One region of the Halolactibacillus sp. JCM 19043 genome, then DNA from elsewhere that is predicted to be linked to it. Evidence: riboswitches for the same ligand, from Rfam matches in the RefSeq annotation. Region 1 holds a riboswitch; each other region holds the start of a gene.
What was found. A riboswitch is a leader RNA that binds a small molecule or an ion and turns the genes downstream of it on or off. The one in region 1 is predicted to bind S-adenosylmethionine.

Region 1 (3,283 bases):
CTATCGTCCCCTTTATTTGGTTAATTTTGATTATTTCTGTTCTTTTAGTCTATACGCTAGCTTGACGTCAAATTTCACATTGGTAAGTCACAACCGAACCTCGAAGGCGCTGGGCTTCTTTAAAAGTACAACGGTTATGAACAACCTCTAACCCGGCTTGTTTAGCGATGTGACACGCCTCGTCATTCACAACACCTTCTTGGAGCCAAAACACTTTCGGTTTTACTTGGATAGCTTCTTTCGCAATACCAACGGCCGCTTCTGGCGCGCGGAAGACTTGAACAATATCTATCGCTTCTGGCACACTTTGAAGATCCGGATAGGATATTTCACCTAAAATCGCCGTTTCTCGTGGATTGACCGGGATGATTTTATAGCCGAGTCGCTGCATTTTCTCCGCTAAACGATAACTCGGTCGCTCCTTTTTACCGCTTAAGCCTACAACCGCAATCGTTTTAGGCTTTACTTCTCCTTTCTCTGTCTTATGACTCGATGATAATGACCACTGGATGACCGCTTCATCATTAATTTTAATCGATCGCGGTCCATCTAATTCAATCCCGGTGGCAATTGTTAGAGCACGGTCTAAATCATGAATTAAGTCATCAATATGTTCGAGACCGACTGAGAGACGAATCAAGTCGTCTGTGACCCCGGTTTGTTTCAGTTCTTCTGTTGATAACTGTTGGTGCGTCGTGGAAGCAGGATGAATAATCAGTGATTTCGCATCGCCAACATTAGCAACATGTGACCATAAACTCACCGCTTCAATGACCGCTTTCCCTTCCTCTCGTCCGCCTTTAATGCCAAAGGTAATAATGGAGCCAAAACCATTATTCAGACGTTTTCTCGCTGCCACGTGAGATGGATGAGACGGGAGACCCGGGTAATTCACCCAATCAATCGCGGGATGTTTGTCTAAATAAGTGGCTAACTTTAATGCGTTCTGATTGTGGCGCTCCACTCGGAGGTGTAACGTTTCTAATCCTTGCAGTAAGCGAAAAGCCGAATCAGGACTTAAACACGCACCGAAGTCTCTTAAGAGTTGTACCCTTAATTTAACCGAGAAGGCAAGTCCACCAAACTCATTCGCATACCGAATATTGTTGTAACTTGGGTCAGGCTCGGTGAAGCCTTTAAATTTGTCCTGTTGCCACTTAAAGCGTCCCCCATCAACGACAATGCCACCCACCGTTGTTCCATGTCCACCAATCCACTTCGTCGCTGAGTGAATCACGATATCGGCGCCCTTTTCAATTGGCTTAATTAAGTAAGGTGTCGCAAAGGTGTTATCAATAATTAAAGGGATTTGATAGCGATGAGCAATCTCACTGACACCTTCTACATCAAAGACATCTAAACTTGGATTGCCAATAATCTCACCGAAAATCGCTTTGGTCTGGTCATTAATCGCTGCTTCAAATCCCACTAAATCATTTGGTTCAACAAAACGCACCGTAATTCCATAACGTTTTAACGTTGTTTTAAATAAATTGTATGTCCCACCATACAGATTAATTGCTGCGACAATCTCATCACCTGATTCACACAAATTAAGAATTGTTAAGGTAATGGCCGCCATACCAGATGACGTCGCCACAGCGGCAACACCACCTTCTAGTAAGGCGACTCTTTTTTCAAAAGCATCGACCGTTGGGTTGCCAATGCGGGAGTAAATATGACCGGTTTCTTCTAAGCTAAACAGTCTTTCGGCATGGGTTGTGTCTTGAAAAACAAAAGATGTGGATTGATAAATGGGGATCGCCCGCGCGCCAGTCGTTGGATCAGGCGCTGTCCCTCCGTGTAAAGATAGTGTGTCAAGTTGATACGTATCTTGATTTGTCATCTGTCATTCTCCTCTTCGCATATTTTTTAAATGAAGACAAAAAATTGTTATACCTAAGGGCTAAAACAATAAAAAAATGCCCTTTAAGCAGCTTGGATGCTTAAAGGACACGTCCTTAATAGAACTCATCATCCAAAGCAGTTACTGCTTTGCTGGTAGGGGCACCTTAGCATAAGCCAGGTTGCCGTGAAGTCGTAGAGCCAGATCTCTCGTTCACTCTTGATAATTGTTTATAAAATTTTGAATAAACTGATTATAACACAAAACACCAACGTGTCTAGTCTGTTTTAAAAGTTTTTTTGTTGAGTAATTAAAAAAAGAGCTCAATCACTTGTTTTAACAAATGATTGAGCTTAACACTTCCTTAACTGTTTAAAATAATGAACTTACCTTTACTGTTGAGACCAATCCGGGTTGTTTCACCTTTTTTAATCTCTTCCCGAAGTAAAGCTTCTGAAAGCAGATCTTCGATATTTTTTTGAATCGAACGACGAAGTGGTCTCGCGCCGTATTCTGGATCAAAACCTTCTTCTGCAATTTTTTCAATCGCCTTTTCAGACATCGTAAAGTCTAAGTCTTGTTCGTTTAGACGTTTTTTCAATTGATCCAACATTAATGTCACAATATCTTTCATATGTTTCTTCTCAAGTGAGTGGAAGACAATCGTTTCATCAATTCGGTTTAAGAACTCTGGACGGAACGCTTTCTTTAAAGCGTCGGTCACTTTTGATTTCATATCTTTATAATCACGCGTTTCATCTTCTAAGTTAAAACCAACAAATTTGTTTTGTTTTAACTCACTGGCACCAACATTAGATGTCATAATCAGCACCGTATTTCTAAAGTCAATCAGACGACCTTTAGAGTCAGTTAACCGTCCATCTTCTAATACTTGAAGTAGAATGTTAAAGACTTCTGGGTGCGCTTTTTCAATCTCATCCAATAACACGACCGAGTAAGGCTTACGACGAACTTTTTCTGTCAGTTGACCGCCCTCTTCATATCCGACATAACCTGGAGGTGAACCAACAAGACGTGACGTATTATGTTTTTCCATATACTCACTCATATCAATGCGAATCATCGCATCCTCATCACCAAACATCGCTTCAGCTAAGGCGCGTGCCAGTTCCGTTTTACCGACACCCGTTGGTCCAAGGAAAATAAATGAGCCAATTGGACGTTTCGGGTCTTTCAGTCCTGCACGTGCGCGACGAATCGCTTTTGATACGGCATCGACCGCTTCTTCTTGACCAATCACACGGCCGTGTAACGTTTGTTCTAAGCTTAAGAGACGGTCGCTTTCATCTTTTGTCAATGATTTGACTGGGACGCCTGTCCACGTTGAGACAACTGTCGCAATATCGTCTGTCACAACTTCTGAATCTACTTGCCCTTGTTTTTCTTTCCACTTACCTTTTGTTTCTTCTAATTCCT
Region 2 (3,283 bases), on a different contig from region 1:
ATTGCGGTAAAAGTGAGTCAACATGCGGCGAAGTTATGTCAAGATGTGCTGCTTGCCTACGGGGAAGCAGCGCTGAATGACCAGAAAGCTAAACAGATTACTGATCGATTTATTGAAGTTGTCGATACGATTATTTTAGCAAGTGGCATGGTCGGTGGTTTTGGTGAACATTACGGGCGAATTTCAGGTGCGCACTCGATTCATAACGGCCTTACCGTATTAGAAGAAACACATCAACACTTGCACGGGGATAAAGTGAGTTATGGGATTTTAGTCCAACTGGCGCTGTTTGATGAATGGGATGAGGTTAATCACCTGCTGCCATTTTACCAGGCACTCGGTTTACCGACGAGCTTCTTTGATTTAGGGATTCAAACAGACCTTGAAGAAAAATGGCAACAAGTCGCGCGTCATGCGACACGTGACGTGGAATCGATTCACTTATTAGGCAAGGTCACACCAGACCTCGTCCATCATGCGATGAGTGAATTGGAACAACATGTCTCGCGTTTGAGAAAGGATGATGCCAAATGATCAAGCGACGCATCGCTTGTCTTCAGATCGATATTCAGTTTGGTGATGTAACAGCTAATTTACAAGAAGTGGCCAAGCAATTTAACCACCTTGATGCTGATGTTGATACCGTTGTGTTACCAGAGTTTTGGCCAATGGGCTATAGCTTAGATCGTTTAGCAGAGGTAGTTGAATATGATATGTTGACGCCGATTAAAACACTGGCGAAACAGTATAACGTCGATATTATTGCCGGTTCTGTGCCAACCAAGCGCGACGGGAAGTTTTATAATTCGCTCCCGGTCATCACCCGTGAGGGTGAGGTCGTTTTTTGGTATGATAAGGTCCACTTGTTTCGACTGATGGATGAAGAAAATTTCTTAGCGGAAGGAAAAGAATGTGGTGTTTTCACTCTCTCAGGTGTCACATCTGCGGCCGTGATTTGCTACGACATTCGTTTTCCGGAGTGGATTAAAACGCAGATGCTGGAAGACGTTGACCTGTTATATGTTGTCGCCGAGTGGCCGAAGCAACGCCTCGATCATTGGCGAGCGTTACTGATTGCGCGTGCGATTGAAAATCAAGTCTATGTTGTGGCATGTAACCGTGTCGGGAGTGATCCCAATAATACGTTTGCGGGTCATTCGATGGTCATTGACCTTGGGGTCAAGTCATCAGTGAAGCAGATGATCAAACCGGGATACTGACAGCTACGATTGATTTAGCTGAGGTAAAGCAAATCAGACGACAAATTCCTGTTTATGAAGATCGACGTCCTGATCTCTATCGTTTAAAATAAGGGATCATTCACGAAAAGTTTTAAAAGTTTAGAAAATTGTGTTGACTTTTCATTTGATACTGTGTAAAGTAAGTCTCAACAAAAAAATATTGACCGGATCTTATCAAGAGAGGTGGAGGGACTGGCCCTTTGAAGCCTCGGCAACAGACATGTATGTCCTCGTGCCAAATCCAGCAGCCCTAGTTAGGGATGACAGATAAGTTGAGACAACATTTAACGCCTCAATTTATCACTTGATAAATTGAGGCGTTTTAATTTCCAGAGGGGTCCGGGAACAAATAAGGGGGAAGTAACAATGAGAAAGTTATTAGGTTTGATTGGTTTAGTCGTATTAGTCGTACTGGCAGGATGTGGCAGTGAAGCAGGTGCCTTAAGTGAAGATGAAGTCACTGTTGGGGTGACAGCGGGTCCACATGAACAGATTTTAGAAAAGGTAAAAGAACTCGCGGCTGATGAAGGCTTAACCGTCAATATTGAAGTGTTTACTGAATATGTGATTCCAAATACGGCACTCGATGAGGGTGAACTTGATTTAAATAGCTATCAACACCAACCGTTTTTAGATAATGCGAAAAGCGATCGTGGTTATGAGATTGAAGCCGTCGCAACAACGGTGAACTTCCCAATGGGGATTTACTCAACAGGTATTAGTGACGTTAGTGAATTAGAAGAAGGCGACTCGGTTGCGTTACCGAACGACCCAACGAACGGGGCGCGTGCCTTAATGTTATTTGAAGATGCCGGACTCATCACCTTAAAAGAGGGTGTAGGCGCTGAGGCCATGGTCATTGATATTGAAGAAAATCCATTAAACTTAGAATTTATTGAACTTGAAGCATCTCAAATCCCGCGTCAATTAGAAGAAGTCGATGCGGCTGCGATTAATACAAACTTTGCGATTGAACATGGTTTTGTTCCAACAGAGGATTCGATTTACATCGAACCAAGTGACTCACCTTGGGTGAACTTAATTGTCGCAAGAGAAGAAAATGTCGACGCCCCTGTCGTTGAGAAGTTCATTAATATTTATCAATCGGACGAAATCAAACAATTTATTGAGGACACATTCGAAGGATCTGTTGTTGCCTCATGGTAAGGAGGTAGCTTAAATGATTGAACTTAAACATATTACAAAAGTATTCAAGACGGGGAAATCTGATGTGAAAGCGCTGGATGATGTGAGCTTAACCGTTGAAAAAGGTGAAATCTTTGGTGTGATTGGCTATAGCGGGGCGGGTAAAAGTACCCTCGTTCGCATGGCCAACCTTTTAGAAGAGCCAACATCAGGCGATGTCATTATTGATAGCGATAACTTAGTGACGTTATCAAAAGAGGCACTTAGAAAGAAACGCCAACGGATTGGGATGATTTTTCAAGGGTTTAATTTATTAAAAACGCTCACCGTCTATCAAAACATCGCGATTCCACTGAAACTTACGGGTGTTGCTGAAAATGAAATCAAAACGCGAGTAAAAAAGTATTTAGAGATTGTTGGACTGAGTGATAAAACGGATGTCTATCCGAATCAACTCTCAGGTGGACAAAAACAACGGGTCGCCATTGCCCGTGCGCTCTCACATGAGCCAGATATCTTGTTGAGTGACGAGGCGACAAGTGCCCTTGATCCAGATACAACCGATCAAATTCTTGAACTACTATTAAAAATAAACCGAGAACTTGGGATTACGATTCTACTTATTACCCATGAGATGCATGTCATCCAGCGGATTTGTGACCGCGTGGCGGTTATGGAAAACGGGAAAATCATTGAACAAGGTCCGGTTGTTGATTTATATACCGAACCGAAGCATCAAACAACGAGACGCTTTGTCGAAAGTATCTTTCCAAGTCAAACACCGAAGCACATTATTAAAGATCTACAAAAAGAAGGGCCAATTCTTGATTTAACGTTTGTTGGCAGTGCCACAGAGAGCCCGAGTCTATCAGTTATTTCAAACCGTTATCAGATTG
Region 3 (3,283 bases), on a different contig from region 1:
GTGTTTGTGTGGCAATCAATCGAATGGAAACATCTATTATTAGCCTGATTCTTTTACCGGTTATCTTCGCTGGGACACGTGTTGGCATTTGGCTTGTGTCTATTATTAAAGAAGAAACGTATCGGGTGTTTATTTTTGTGACTACGGTGATTTCGGCGATTTATTTATTTGTTTAAATAGAATGAAGTGATTGGTCGAAAAAAATAGGAAATATCGAGTTTTACGCCCTTTTTATAATGTCGAGAACCATTGCGACTTCAATCAGGAGTTGTTGATAACATGTATAAACGCAGGAAACATGTTACAATAGTCATGCTTTATATATCAAAGGAGATGAGAAAATGGATTGGATGAATCTTTTAGTGGATATTGCTAAACCAATTGTGTTAGCCATCATTACATTAATTGTTGGTTTAGCCATCATTAAGGCTGTTGTTAAAGTCATTGGCAGTCAGATCGAAAAGTCAAAACTCGATGATAGTCTAAAGCCGTTCTTACAGTCAGTAATAAGTGCGGTATTAAAAGTGTTACTCGTAATTTCAGTTGTCGGTATTTTAGGTATTCCGATTGCGTCATTTGTCGCTATTCTAGGTGCGGCAGGTTTAGCGATTGGCTTAGCGTTTCAGGGTTCCCTTGCCAACCTTGCTGGTGGTGTCTTACTCCTAACGATTCGCCCGTTTAAAGTCGGCGATTATATCGAAGGAGCTGGATACAGCGGTACAGTTAAAGCGATTCAAATTCTTTATACAGAACTTGTGACGGCAGATAATAAAATGATTTTCATTCCTAACGGAAATCTGTCTAACGCTGGTATTACTAACTACTCCGTTAATAGTACGCGCCGGGTTGATTTTACGTTTGGTGTTAGCTATGATGCGGATAATCAACATGTACTACAAGTGTTAAGAACGATTATCACTAATCATGAATTAGTTATGCAAGACCCAGAACCATTCGTACGTCTAGCTAATCATGGCGACTCTTCTGTTGATTACGCTGTTAAGGCATGGGTAAAAGCAGAAGATTACTGGACGGTTTATTATGACGTATTAGAAGAAGTCAAAGTTACCTTTGACCGCGAAAACATTGGTATCCCTTATCCTACAATGGATATTAATATGACTAATGAGTAAAATAAAAGATTTGAATGACAAACAGCTTGGGGAATAATCCCCAAGCTGTTTTCTATAGATATCGTTATGAGCTCTAGGTGATGTGCGTTATGCACAGAGATTATTTTTTAATATGGAATGTTGATGAGAAAGCGACGGTATTTTCAATCGTGTCCTCAACCGGGCAATGCGCTTCAAGGAAAGCGACAAAGTCACTAACTTTCTCTTCACCGGCATCCGTTTCAATATGATACGTCGCGCGGATATCATAAAAGCCAGGGCGGACATCCGCTTTATCAAAGAAACCATCCAAATCAATATCGCCTTCTAATTCAACTTTAAACCCTTTTAAATCAATATCAAACTTCTCAGCATACGTTGGAGCGACAATCGATTGGCAAGAACCAAGTGCTGCGAGTAACAATTCCACTGGATTGACTGCTGTATCAATTCCGCCGAGGGACTCAGGTTCATCGACGAAAACAGTATGTTGACGTGCGGTATTCTTGACTAAAAACTTATCCTCTAAAGTTGATGTTGCGGTAAATGTTTGTGTTGCCATAATATTCTCCACCTTTTTTCATCTCCTACAACCCTATGAAAAACACCCTTCTCTAAAAAAGAGAAGGGCGTAAAATCCGTTGATCTGTCTACCTCCTCATCTTTAGCGTTTGCTTCTGAAATTGGCACCTTACTATCACTAGCGGTTGCCGAGAGTTCACAGGGTCAGTCCCTCCCTCTCTCTTGATGGGTTGTAAAAGTATGAATTTTCAGTAAATATACACGATTATGATTACTTTGTCAACGTAGTTATGTAAATGAAAATGAAAGTAGCCCGTTTTTTTCTGATTTAGACCTTCTGTTAAGAATTGCAAAAGTATTTATTTTTTAGGGGAATCGGTCGATATTACTATGGTATGAAAGAAAAACAGACAGGATAGTAAAATAAATAAGAAGAAAGAAGGGGAATTATGTTAGGGATGAAACGAAAACAACGAAAAGATAAAGTAGAACACACAATCACGTCACTAGAACATTATTCGCGTGAATATTTACTACAAATGATTGGTTCAACGGCAGGACTTGGAAAAGTAGAAGTCGAACTCAGTTTTGTGAAAGATGCGATTCATCATGTCAGTGATATATTAAAACGCCAATCAGAAGATAATCTCGCTTTCACTGAAGAGGTCACCGCAACAATGTCTGAGATTGAAACTACTATTGAAGAGAATGTGAGCCGGGCAGAAGATATATTCGAACGAATTGAGGCAGTGACTTTAACGACAGAAGAAAGCTTATCACATATTAAGAGAATGTCAGATATTTGTCTCCAAGTGACTAAGGGGAATGAGACAGTCAATACGCATTTAGATCAGTTACTTGCCAAAGTTGAAAAGATTGGCGAGATTGTCAAGGTCATCGAAGGGATTGCTGATCAGACGAACTTACTTGCACTAAATGCCTCTATTGAAGCGGCACGTGCAGGAGAAGCAGGAAAGGGCTTTGCGGTTGTTTCGGATGAGATTAGGAAGCTCGCTGAGAATACGAAAACATCGCTGACAGAATTTGAGACATTTAAACAAGAAATTGAACATGTATCAAACAATAGTGTCGAGAGTTTAACGATGATTAATCAATCGATGGTGCAGATTCCTAACGCTGTCGAACAAGTGACGGCAGGTCTTTCGGGTAACTATGGAGCGATTGATCACATTAAAATAGATATGGAATCCTTTGTGGCGTCATTTCAACAAGTGAGTAGCTCAGCGACGTCTGTCACCGATGCGGTGAAAGGGAAAGTCGATGAAGAAGAGAAGTTAGCGAAAATGATGGATGGATTAATGGGTCAAATGAGTGAACTGGATTTAGTCCGCCAACAAATGAGAACATTAGATGTTGATATTATTCAGCAAAATCAAGCAGCTTATCAGCAGTTTTTAAGTGAAAATAATCCGATTCAACCAGAAGAACTGATACACATTTTGACTTCAGCACTGAAACAGCACGAACACTGGCTGGATACATTGTCTGATATTGTAGAGTTAAATCAACGGCTACCCATTCAAACGGACAGTCATCACTGTGCTTTTGGTCACTATTATCAAGCGTTAGAAATTATCGATCCGGTTCTTACCCCCATTTGGCAAGCAGTTGAAAAAGAACACGATGCA

Region 2: linked by a shared signal. The riboswitch ahead of JCM19043_RS02320 (MetQ/NlpA family ABC transporter substrate-binding protein) and the one ahead of JCM19043_RS08580 (PLP-dependent aspartate aminotransferase family protein) in region 1 are both predicted to bind S-adenosylmethionine.
Region 3: linked by a shared signal. The riboswitch ahead of JCM19043_RS01870 (OsmC family protein) and the one ahead of JCM19043_RS08580 (PLP-dependent aspartate aminotransferase family protein) in region 1 are both predicted to bind S-adenosylmethionine.

What each region holds. Positions count from the first base shown of each region.
Region 1 is NZ_BAXD01000015.1:6,088-9,370, reverse strand. Features, by position in the region: gene JCM19043_RS08580 (PLP-dependent aspartate aminotransferase family protein) at 68-1,846, opposite strand; SAM riboswitch class I at 1,969-2,075, opposite strand; gene JCM19043_RS08575 (ATP-dependent Clp protease ATP-binding subunit) at 2,211-3,283, opposite strand, start outside.
Region 2 is NZ_BAXD01000002.1:132,175-135,457, forward strand. Features, by position in the region: gene JCM19043_RS02310 (iron-containing alcohol dehydrogenase family protein) at 1-534, shown strand, start outside; gene JCM19043_RS02315 (nitrilase-related carbon-nitrogen hydrolase) at 531-1,220, shown strand; SAM riboswitch class I at 1,410-1,515, shown strand; gene JCM19043_RS02320 (MetQ/NlpA family ABC transporter substrate-binding protein) at 1,608-2,408, shown strand; gene JCM19043_RS02325 (methionine ABC transporter ATP-binding protein) at 2,422-3,283, shown strand, end outside.
Region 3 is NZ_BAXD01000002.1:30,203-33,485, forward strand. Features, by position in the region: gene JCM19043_RS01860 (sulfite exporter TauE/SafE family protein) at 1-48, shown strand, start outside; gene JCM19043_RS16220 (hypothetical protein) at 24-176, shown strand; gene JCM19043_RS01865 (mechanosensitive ion channel family protein) at 342-1,133, shown strand; gene JCM19043_RS01870 (OsmC family protein) at 1,234-1,674, opposite strand; SAM riboswitch class I at 1,768-1,866, opposite strand; gene JCM19043_RS01875 (methyl-accepting chemotaxis protein) at 2,093-3,283, shown strand, end outside.